Regions from separate parts of the Faecalibacillus sp. H12 genome, predicted to be linked through region 2. Evidence: riboswitches for the same ligand, from Rfam matches in the RefSeq annotation. Region 2 holds a riboswitch; each other region holds the start of a gene.

What was found. Region 2 has a riboswitch for cyclic di-GMP ahead of HUU89_RS11975 (SpaA isopeptide-forming pilin-related protein). Riboswitches for the same ligand answer to the same signal wherever they lie in the genome.
Region 1: linked by a shared signal. The riboswitch ahead of HUU89_RS09295 (collagen binding domain-containing protein) and the one ahead of HUU89_RS11975 (SpaA isopeptide-forming pilin-related protein) in region 2 are both predicted to bind cyclic di-GMP.
Region 3: linked by a shared signal. The riboswitch ahead of HUU89_RS07555 (ABC transporter substrate-binding protein) and the one ahead of HUU89_RS11975 (SpaA isopeptide-forming pilin-related protein) in region 2 are both predicted to bind cyclic di-GMP.

The regions. Positions count from the first base shown of each region.
Region 1 is NZ_JABWDK010000013.1:7,467-10,759, forward strand. Features, by position in the region: gene HUU89_RS09295 (collagen binding domain-containing protein) at 1-2,028, opposite strand, end outside; cyclic di-GMP riboswitch class I at 2,122-2,203, opposite strand; gene HUU89_RS09300 (4Fe-4S binding protein) at 2,368-2,538, opposite strand; gene HUU89_RS09305 (histidine phosphatase family protein) at 2,610-3,137, opposite strand; gene HUU89_RS09310 (amidophosphoribosyltransferase) at 3,223-3,293, shown strand, end outside.
Region 2 is NZ_JABWDK010000026.1:14,442-17,734, forward strand. Features, by position in the region: gene HUU89_RS11970 (Spy0128 family protein) at 1-870, shown strand, start outside; cyclic di-GMP riboswitch class I at 1,293-1,377, shown strand; gene HUU89_RS11975 (SpaA isopeptide-forming pilin-related protein) at 1,467-3,293, shown strand, end outside.
Region 3 is NZ_JABWDK010000008.1:53,925-57,217, forward strand. Features, by position in the region: gene HUU89_RS07555 (ABC transporter substrate-binding protein) at 66-1,910, opposite strand; cyclic di-GMP riboswitch class I at 2,010-2,085, opposite strand; gene HUU89_RS07565 (hypothetical protein) at 2,365-3,293, opposite strand, start outside.

The DNA.
Region 1 (3,293 bases), on a different contig from region 2:
TTTCAAATAATCTAATGCTGCATTTGTAAATATAAACTTAACTTTTCCGTTTTCTTTTTCTACTTGAATATTCTTAAGAATCTCTTCATTTGTTATTTGACTATCCCATTTTTCAATTATATCTAATGAGTTATCTACATACTGTGTATTTTCAGGAAGTGTATCTTCAATAAAAACATTTTTTGCATCGGTTGGTACTTTTTTTACAATTAATTTCCAAGCCATTTCATCTTTATTACAAGAGCTACCCCAATAACCTTCTTTTTCAAGAAAAGTTTCAATTTTATAATCATAATTAGCATTACTTTCCCCTAATTTCTTTGTTTCATTAAAACATTCACCTTTATTTGCATAAGATGTTGTTGTTGATGGAATATTATCTAGAGATGTAATAACTTGTATAATAATAGTTCCTTCATTTACTTTTCCAAAGTCAAAAGTTAATTCTCTATCCTTTTGACTAAATATTGGTGTACCATTATATCCACTTTTAACTTGATATGATTTATAATTCATTCCTTCTGGCGTTGTATCTTTAACAATTAAATGATTTATACCATTTTCAGGAACATTAATTTTTATTTGCCATGCAACCTCTTGTGAATTTCTTATTGTTAGACAAGTTTTTTCAATAAATTGATAATTTTCTTTTCCTACTTTAAATGAATCTGTATAATCCGTGTTTTGTGTATTACCAAAAGGATTAATAGTGAACGTATTACTCTTTGTAATAGCTGGCGCATTACTAGGATCTTCACCAAATTTAGTTTGGTAAGTCATCTTATACTCCTTATCACATCCAGCAGGTACTTGGAAATTTCCAGTTGTTAAACTTTCCCATGTTAATCCTTCAATAGAAGGACTACATTTAAAACTTCCATCAATATATTCACCAATATTATCACCTAACGAGTCTTTAATAGTAGAACCACCAATATCAAAATTACCCCCAGGATTTAACGTAACTTCCCAATTGATAACCTTATTACTATCATCACCAGTAACACTATGCTTTTTTTCTGCCCAATTTTTCTTAGTATATTCTAATTTCTTATAAGAATTTTTTTCATTTGTTTGTGTATCACTCTTTACAGTTATGTTATTTCCAACTTTAGAATTCCAATCATCCGGATTATATGCAAAAACATCTTTTTTTACTTTTACTTTATATTTAGCATATAAAACTTCTTTATCATTCATACTTCCAATTGTATATTGAAATTTATTAGTTTCTTTTAAATTATTTGTAACTGTACCAGTATAAGAAATTGTACAGGCTTCATCTGTGTAAAATTGAACATCTCCATCTAATGTCATATTTTCATCCATTTGATCAGTCACAACAACGTTTGTTTGTGGACCAGTTGCTGAAACCTTTAATTTAAATTCTGCAGAAAGGTTATCCCCCTCACTTATAACTTTTCCACCTGTTTTTTCAATATCTACCTTATCGTTAGATTTATCACGATCCATATCAATGATAAATTGACCAACACCTGGTAAGTCTAGTTTCCCTTTTCCACCTTCATGATTGTTTGTAAATGAATCACTCAAAGTTCCATTGATGATAAGTGAACCATGTCTATTTGATTTACTAAAAAATAATTCACTTTGATCTCCTGCATTATATTTAACTGTAATTGTATTACCTTTTATTTCAAAATGTCCTACAGTTTCCGCACCTTCTTTTAGTTCCTTAATTCCTTCTTCCATGGTTATTCCATCAGGCAAAGTATAAACCATTGTATTATTATCTTTTGTTGGAAACTGATTATCAATAAATCCCCATACTAGTTTGATAGAAATTGCTGAACCATACGGTATTTTGTTTTCTATATTCGGCTGTAAAAGATGGTCTCCAATTTTAATATAACTTCTATCAACTACATCACTTGGTAGATTTTTATCAATAAATTGAGATAAATCTACCGATTCTTCAGCAAATGCACTAAATACATTTGTTGAAACTGCTGTTACTATCATGGCTATCACCAATAATAGTGAAAACAACTTCTTCTTTCTATTCATTATTCTTCCTCCCAATTTTACAAAACTATAAAAAAATATTGACGATAAATGATAATTATAAAAAAAGCCGCAAGAAAAGACTAAGTACACATCATCTGCAACTCAGCCAACTTCCTTACGGTTCAGTTCTGTAGCTTTGCGTCACTATTTTTCAATAGTTTTGCCTTTAAAATATATAATTTTTATAAACTAATATTATCACATAATTTCAACAAAAAATATCTTTTACGACCAAAATATGCTTTTTTTCGACCGAAAAATTTTCAACATAATAAAAAGGACTTTTTTGATATAACCATATATCATAAAAAGTCCTTTATAACTATTAAATTTATCTTATTATTCAGCTGAAATAGCTTCTACTGGACAAGTTCCAACACATGCTTGACATCCAATGCATGTATCTTTGTCACATTCCATTTTTCCTTCGTCATCAAATGCTAAAGCTTCTACAGGACAAACACCAGCACATGCTCCACATCCGATACAAGTATCTTTATCTACGTTCATATTTAACTCTCCTTTTCCTTTTTTCCTATAATTAGTATAACACTTTCCACTTTTCAGTCAATACAAAGTCACTATTTTTCATAGCTTTGAATACAACAATTTTCGGGTAACCATGTCATTAATTCTTCATTTGTCATATCATTAAAATAACTATGAATGACACGCACGATACCTCCATGACAAACAACTAAAATGTTTTTATCAGGATATTTATTTTCAAGTTCTTCTAAAAAACTATACACACGATGGACTACTTGAAATAAAGATTCTCCGCCTGGATAATGGAGTCCATGATTTTGTTTATAATATTGAAATTCTTCATTATTAACAATTCCTTCAAATTTGCCAAAATTGATTTCTTGAATTCTAGAATCTATTTTAATTTCTAATTGATGATTTTCATTTATGATTTTTGCAGTTTCATGTGCTCTTTGAAGTGGTGAGGCAAAAATCATATCTAATGAAATATCTTTTAATTGTTCACTGGCCATTTTAGCTTGTTGCTTTCCTAAAGATGTTAATTCCACATCCGAAATGCCACAAACTTTATTATCAATGTTATAACCTGTTTGACCATGTCTTACTATATATAATTTCATTTTTTTATGTCCTTTATCTTCATTTTGTTTTATGTTATCATATTTTTGGCATTTAGAGAACAAATGAAAAAGGAGAAAATTACATATGGGTGGTATGTTTGGCGTTGTCAGTCGTAAAGACTGTGTCACTGATTTGTTTTTTGGTATTGATTATCA
Region 2 (3,293 bases):
TCATTAACTGTTCAAAAACGTTCTAAAGATTTATCGAAAGATCCTTTGGAAGGTGCTGTTTATGGATTATATAAAGTAAATGAAAAAGGAACAGATATTCTTATTGAAAAACAAACTTCTAATAGTGAAGGATATATGACATTTATGAAAGCTGTTCCTGAATATCAATATTATTTTAAAGAAATCTCTGCACCTAATGGACATACAGTTGATGAATATAAGACAAAGACATTTACAATTAAATGGATACGTCATAAAAATGGTAAAATTTCTTATCAATTAATTTATGATGGTCAAAAAGAAGATTTAGAAGAAGAAAAACAAGAGGATAGTTTAAACTTATATGCACAACAATCAATAGCGCTATTAGAAAATGAAGATACAAGTGTGAACTTAGAAGCTATTGGAGTAGCAGATGAAGTAACTAAATTAAACGTAACGAAAGTAGATAATCAAGGTAATTATTTAACAGGAGCACATTTACAAATTCTTGAAAAAGAAACTGGAAAAGTTATTTGTGATTGGGTTTCTACAGCGGATACCTTTAGCACTTTAAGAGAATTAAATGTAAATACTGTTTATATCTTAAGAGAAGTTGAAGCTCCAACAGGTTATGTAAAAGCAAGTGATACAGAATTTAAATTAGATGATTATGGTATTGTAACGAAGATTTCTGGAGATGCTCAACTTGTAGATGATCAAACATTTAATTTATATAATTCTAAACAAATTAAAGAAAAAGTTGTTTATAAAACAAATGTGACAACTGTAAAAACAGGAGATAATACAAATATTGTTATTTATGTAATTTTATTGTTTATTTCTTTAGTGTGTATCTTTATCTTCTTAAAGGAAAAAAGAAGGGAATAATTTGTTTCTTTTAAATTATCAGATGTGTGGGATGAATTTCATCCCACTTTTCTTTTATATAAAATTGACAAGCAAAGAATGAATCTATATAATATAAGTGAATGATACTCATAGTCTCAATAATAAAAAGGAACGAAAAAAGTTTGAAAAAGTAAAGATTTGTAACTATGACGGACACCCCTTATATATTTATGAACATATATTTTCTATAATAAATATGTCAATAGATAGAACGGAGAAAGGAATATTAGTGCAGTTTAGATTTAAAAAATGTCGTTTGGTTTTGTAGGGTTGTCAAAAATTGAATAAGGATATAGAATAATAAAATTAAATAAAAAATATGTGAAAAACTAGGAAAATTTGTTAAAAAAAATGGCTTTTGAAAAATTGAAAAAGCGTTGATTTTATGATAGGATTCTAGTGAAGGATAATAGCAAAATTAGTGAAAGCTAATGACGCAAAGTTACGGGTCTAAGTACAAAAGTATATGATTGCCGGGCCGCCCAATTCAAAAAAAGAATAGGCGGCTTTTTACCGTCTTATAGGAATATTTAATAAAATGGTGAACATATATATTAAAATGGGAGGTAAAAATTATGCTGAAACGTATGAGAAGAATTGGTTTATTTGTTCTAGCAATAGCAGTAGTTATTAGTAGTGCAATTATTGCCTCTGCTAATGAAAGAAGTGGTACTACTACAGGAAGTGCAACAGCACAAACAACTGCTTCTAGTTATGTAATAGAAAATAAAAGTAGCGATAGAAAAGATATTACAGTTACAATTCAACATTATAATGGAAGCAAAAAAATCTATTCAGATGATGTGAAAACTCTATCTTATGGATCAAAAATCAACGATTACGCTAAAGCAATAAATTGGGATGTAAGTAGTGTAACTGTTGATGGAAATGCCGTATCAAATAAAAATTATATTGAATTGACAGGGACTGGAAGTGCAACGGTTGTAGTGAATTACACTGCCAAAGAAACAGATGTATTAGGAGATACTTCTTTCTATGATTACACAGTAAGAGCTGGTGAATCAAATGGAAATTATTATTCTTTTAATATGTTAGGAGATAATACTAATCAAAGATTGACATCTGGTACATCTAGAAATTCATGGAAAGGTGTTTATTGGAATGGATGGCAAAATATTGAATATCAAAGTAGAAGTGATTTAGGTACAGGAAACAATTATGAAACATATTCTTATGAATTGATGAAAGATGACTATGATGTTAATGCTTATACAGGAAGCAGCAAAGTAATTAAAGGATTGTTGAATGGTATAGATAGTGATGGAAATGTAAAATTTAATTATACTGAACCAGGATTCTTTGTTAAGAGTAATGAAACAGTAACAATCAATGGAAAAGAAACTTATCTTAGACGTTATATAGATAGTATGAATTTGAAATTTCATAAAACAGGTGATACTTATAAATTAACTTCAGTTATTGATACAGCACAAAATAATAAAGAAGTGACAACAAGTGGTTCAAATTTCTTCCCACTTAATGATTATTCTACAGAAGGAACACCAAATTACTTTTTTGGAATGAGATATGATGTTGAATTCGCAATAGGTGATTATGTCGGTGATTTGACTTATAAATTTACCGGTGATGATGATATGTGGGTGGTTTTAGATAATACCAATGTCATTATTGATTTAGGTGGAATTCATGCTGCAGCTACAGATAGTGTTGATTTGTGGAGTAAATTAGGCTTAACTCCTGGAAGTTTAACAGAAGAGCAAAAAAATCAAACGCATAAATTAACAATTCTTTATATGGAACGTGGCGCTGGAGAATCTAATTGTCAAATGGAATTTACTCTTCCAAATGCAAAAGTTGTTGATGTTATAGAAAAGCCAAAAGCTGATTTGAATCTTCAAAAGGTTGATGAAAACGGAAATGGATTAAGTGATGCAGTATTTAAGTTAGAAAATGATTCAACAAAAGAAGCAAGTAGAGTTAAATCAACTAGTGATGGAAATATTACTTTTAGTGGTTTAAAAGAAGGTACCTATACCTTAACAGAAGTAAGTGCTCCAGATGGCTATTTAGTTTCTGATGATACATGGAAAGTAAGAGTTACAGTTGATAGCAATAATAATGCAGTTGCAAAGCTCTACTTGGTTAAAGATGATCAAGAACAAGAAGTAGCACAAACAAATGGTAAATATAAAATTGAAAATAAAAAGGTTCAAGAAATTATTGAAAACTCTTTACAATATGACAAGACTGCAAAAGTAAAAGATTGGGATGAAAGAACATATGATATTAACATTACTGCTAAATCTTTATCTACAAGTTCAAGCGTAGTTCAAAAAGAAGCAGTAGCTGATATTATGATGGTTTTAGATATTTCAGGTAGTATGCTTTACAATGGGAATAGTAACAATCCTACAGATAAT
Region 3 (3,293 bases), on a different contig from region 2:
AAGTAGTATAAGCAACAGCCTTGTTATTTTTTTTCTTTTGTTTACCTTTTGTTCTATCTCCACTTTTACTGTTCAACCTCTATATAGTCTTCCGGTGCTGACGGCTGCTGTCCTTTTGACATTGCTTTGGTCCATGCACTTGATAATGTGGTATCTTTAAGCTGCTCAATCTCACATTTCGGATTTATTTTTTTCAAAACAGACATTGTGGTGTCTGTAAGAAGAATCGAGTATTCCTTTTCTTTGTCTATTTTCTTATCATTAACTGTTAAGTCCTTTAATGAAAATCCACTTTCCGCTTGATTGACGATCATTTTCATACCGGATGCAATTGGTAATTCGTATTTATTGGTTACGTAAAAATTCTCATCAGCATCAGCAAGATAATTTTCCACGAGTTCATAAACCTGTTTACCATTGATTTTTGCATAATATAATGCTGTATCTGAACTCTTCGCTGTCATCATGCCAACCCGGCTGCTGGTGCATTCTCCTTTGTACATAGAGGAAGTGAAATAATAATATGGCGCCAGAGCCAGCTGTGCCTCATTTTCTTCTCTAATCGTAGTTAAAATGGAAGATGCTGCATCACGGCCATTTCTATCGTTCAGTGAGATGGAATATTCATTTTTAAAATTCACCGTTGCTTTTTCTTCTGGATCTTTACGATTCATTACACTGCGCAAAGTATCATAAGCCTGTATTTCATCCATCTCCCCTGACAGTAATCCGTGAACAGCCTCAAGGCTTGCATCAAATGACTTTTGAGCGGAATATCGGATATAAACAGCATTATTGTTAATTTCCTCTTCCAGTCCAGGCACATCCTGCATCATGGTTGGAACATCTGTATTCAATGAAATAACACCGCTTCCATCCGCAATCAGCTTTTGCCCCTCTTCTGAAATCATACAATCCAGCACATCCAGTGCAGTATCCAGTTTCTCCCGGTCTTTTTCCAGGTTTTTGTTAAATGCAATGTTTAAGGACGGAGTCATGTACACATAGGATTCATCCGATGTTTGTGAAAAATAAGGAATACGGATCAGCTCCGCATCCGTCTGTTTCTGCAGCTGCTGCATAACCGTCGGATGTCCATGAAACATTGCTGATTTTCCTGCGGCAAACATCTGGATTCCTGTATCGACATCAATATTGATATCTTCTTTACCAAAGTGCGAGTCTTTCAGAAACTGACTGGTTTCTGAAAAAATACGTTTCCATAATGCATCATCAAACTTTACTTCATCCGATGCAGTCTCTGCACCGTTTCGCCATTCAATACCATCCAGGCTTGTGAACTCACCGATTGCCGCCGCCTGGATGATCTCATTATTTGACCAGTCTTCACCAAGATCCATGGAATACGGTTTTATACCATTATCATAAAACTGCTGACAGGCCTGTACATATTCCTCATAATTTTCTGGAATCTTTACGCCATACTGATCAAACAGTGTTTTGTTGGCAATGATCGTCTGCGGAATACCACAGATTGGCAGCCACTGGATTTCATCATCCGCATTCTTATAATATTGCACCGCATAAGAATAATACTTAGAAACAACATCATAAGAAGCAAAATCCATAAGATAAGGCTGTAAGTCCTGTGCATCCGTTCCAGAAAATCGACGTACTGTTATGATATCCGGTAATTCATCATGTTCTTTAAAATAACTATATAAATCGGTATCATTGTTACCAATAATAAATTCAATATCCTGATCAGGAAACTGTTCATGGATATAGGGTGCAATATTTTTCATCAAACGATTTTCCCACAGATAAACGGTAAGATGATCATCGTTTTTAGATACTTCTTTCTTTGACTGTCCACATCCAGACAAGACAGCAGTTGCTACAAGTACACCTGACACCACTGCTATCAGACAACGTTTTGCCTTTTTCATACTTTTATTTTCCTCATTCTTTCCTGATAAAATCATTATTGTTACGTCTGTGAAATAACACCGTAAAAAAGCACCGTCAGACAGACAGTGCACCTCATTTCATGCAACTGGCTGCCATTTTACAGGCCCTGTAGCTTTGCGTCCCAGACTTTCATCTGGTTTGCCGATTTCCTTATTATAGATATAGCTTTTAAACTTATACCAAAAAAACTAATTTTATTATACTTTAACGTTCTACTATGCACAAGAAAAAAACTACCGTTTTAACGTTCAAAAACAAAAAAAGAACAGCCGATACATATACTCGAACTGTTCTCCTACTTCCGAAGTCCACGCAGCATTGACATTACTGTTTCCTGCTCATTTGTACTCAGATCGTTCCATATCCCTAGAACTTCTTTCTATTTTTCTGTCAGATTCTCTGAATTACCTTCCTGAAAAAACTGCGATAATGTCACGCCCAAAGCTGTACATATTTTTTCAAGTGTTCATGGATCGATAGTTTCTTCTCTTTTCCTATCATTGTCTTTTTCTCTGTTATTGCCTTTCTTTCAGCTTTCCCCGCATCCTTAACTACTGTATTTGCTTCAACGCCAGTTCTTGGCACAGCTTCTCTGCTCTCATTCTTTTCTGCTATCTGCTGTTCTTCTTTATTAGGAAGAGACAATGCAAGATACTTTTTGATATTTTCTCCGCCTTGTAACACCTGCTCACAATCCTCTGGATAATAGGGAAATGGAATCTGATTGATTGTCAGATAATCAGGATTGTGTTCCAGCATTTCACCCGTAACCGGATCATAATATCCATTTTTAAAGTTAATCCACCGCACAGGCTGTTTATTTAGTTCATATGCCTCTCTGTAGACTTTTGGCTGTGTGATCAGCAGATTATAGATTCTTTTGATCACGCCACTCTGTACCTGATCTCGATAGACCAGCTTCTGAATACGGTATTTCATTCTTACCCCATCATGGTCTTCCAGAAAAACGCCGTGTTCATAATAATAAGGTGTGATTCCCACGACAAAAAACTGAACATTCTCCACCAGATAATCTACAATCTCCATATTCCGAACACCTTTCACATTTCTTTTTGCATCAAATAAGTGAAAATGGCTCAGTTCCGGTTCTTCTTTCGGATTTCGCTCAAACCGAAGAATATACTGTTCCAGTAATTTCTCAACTTCTTTCTGATTATCCAGTTTGCCAAGATACTCTTTCTCTTTGAGCAACTGCCAGCCTGCTTTTCCATCAAGACCAGCGTCTTTAAAAAATGTCAGTAACTTATCATTTACCCACTTCACCGTACAGGAAGCCACATAATGATAGGCACACTGACAGCTTCCAGTAAACTGAATAGCTCTCATTTCTTCTATAAAGG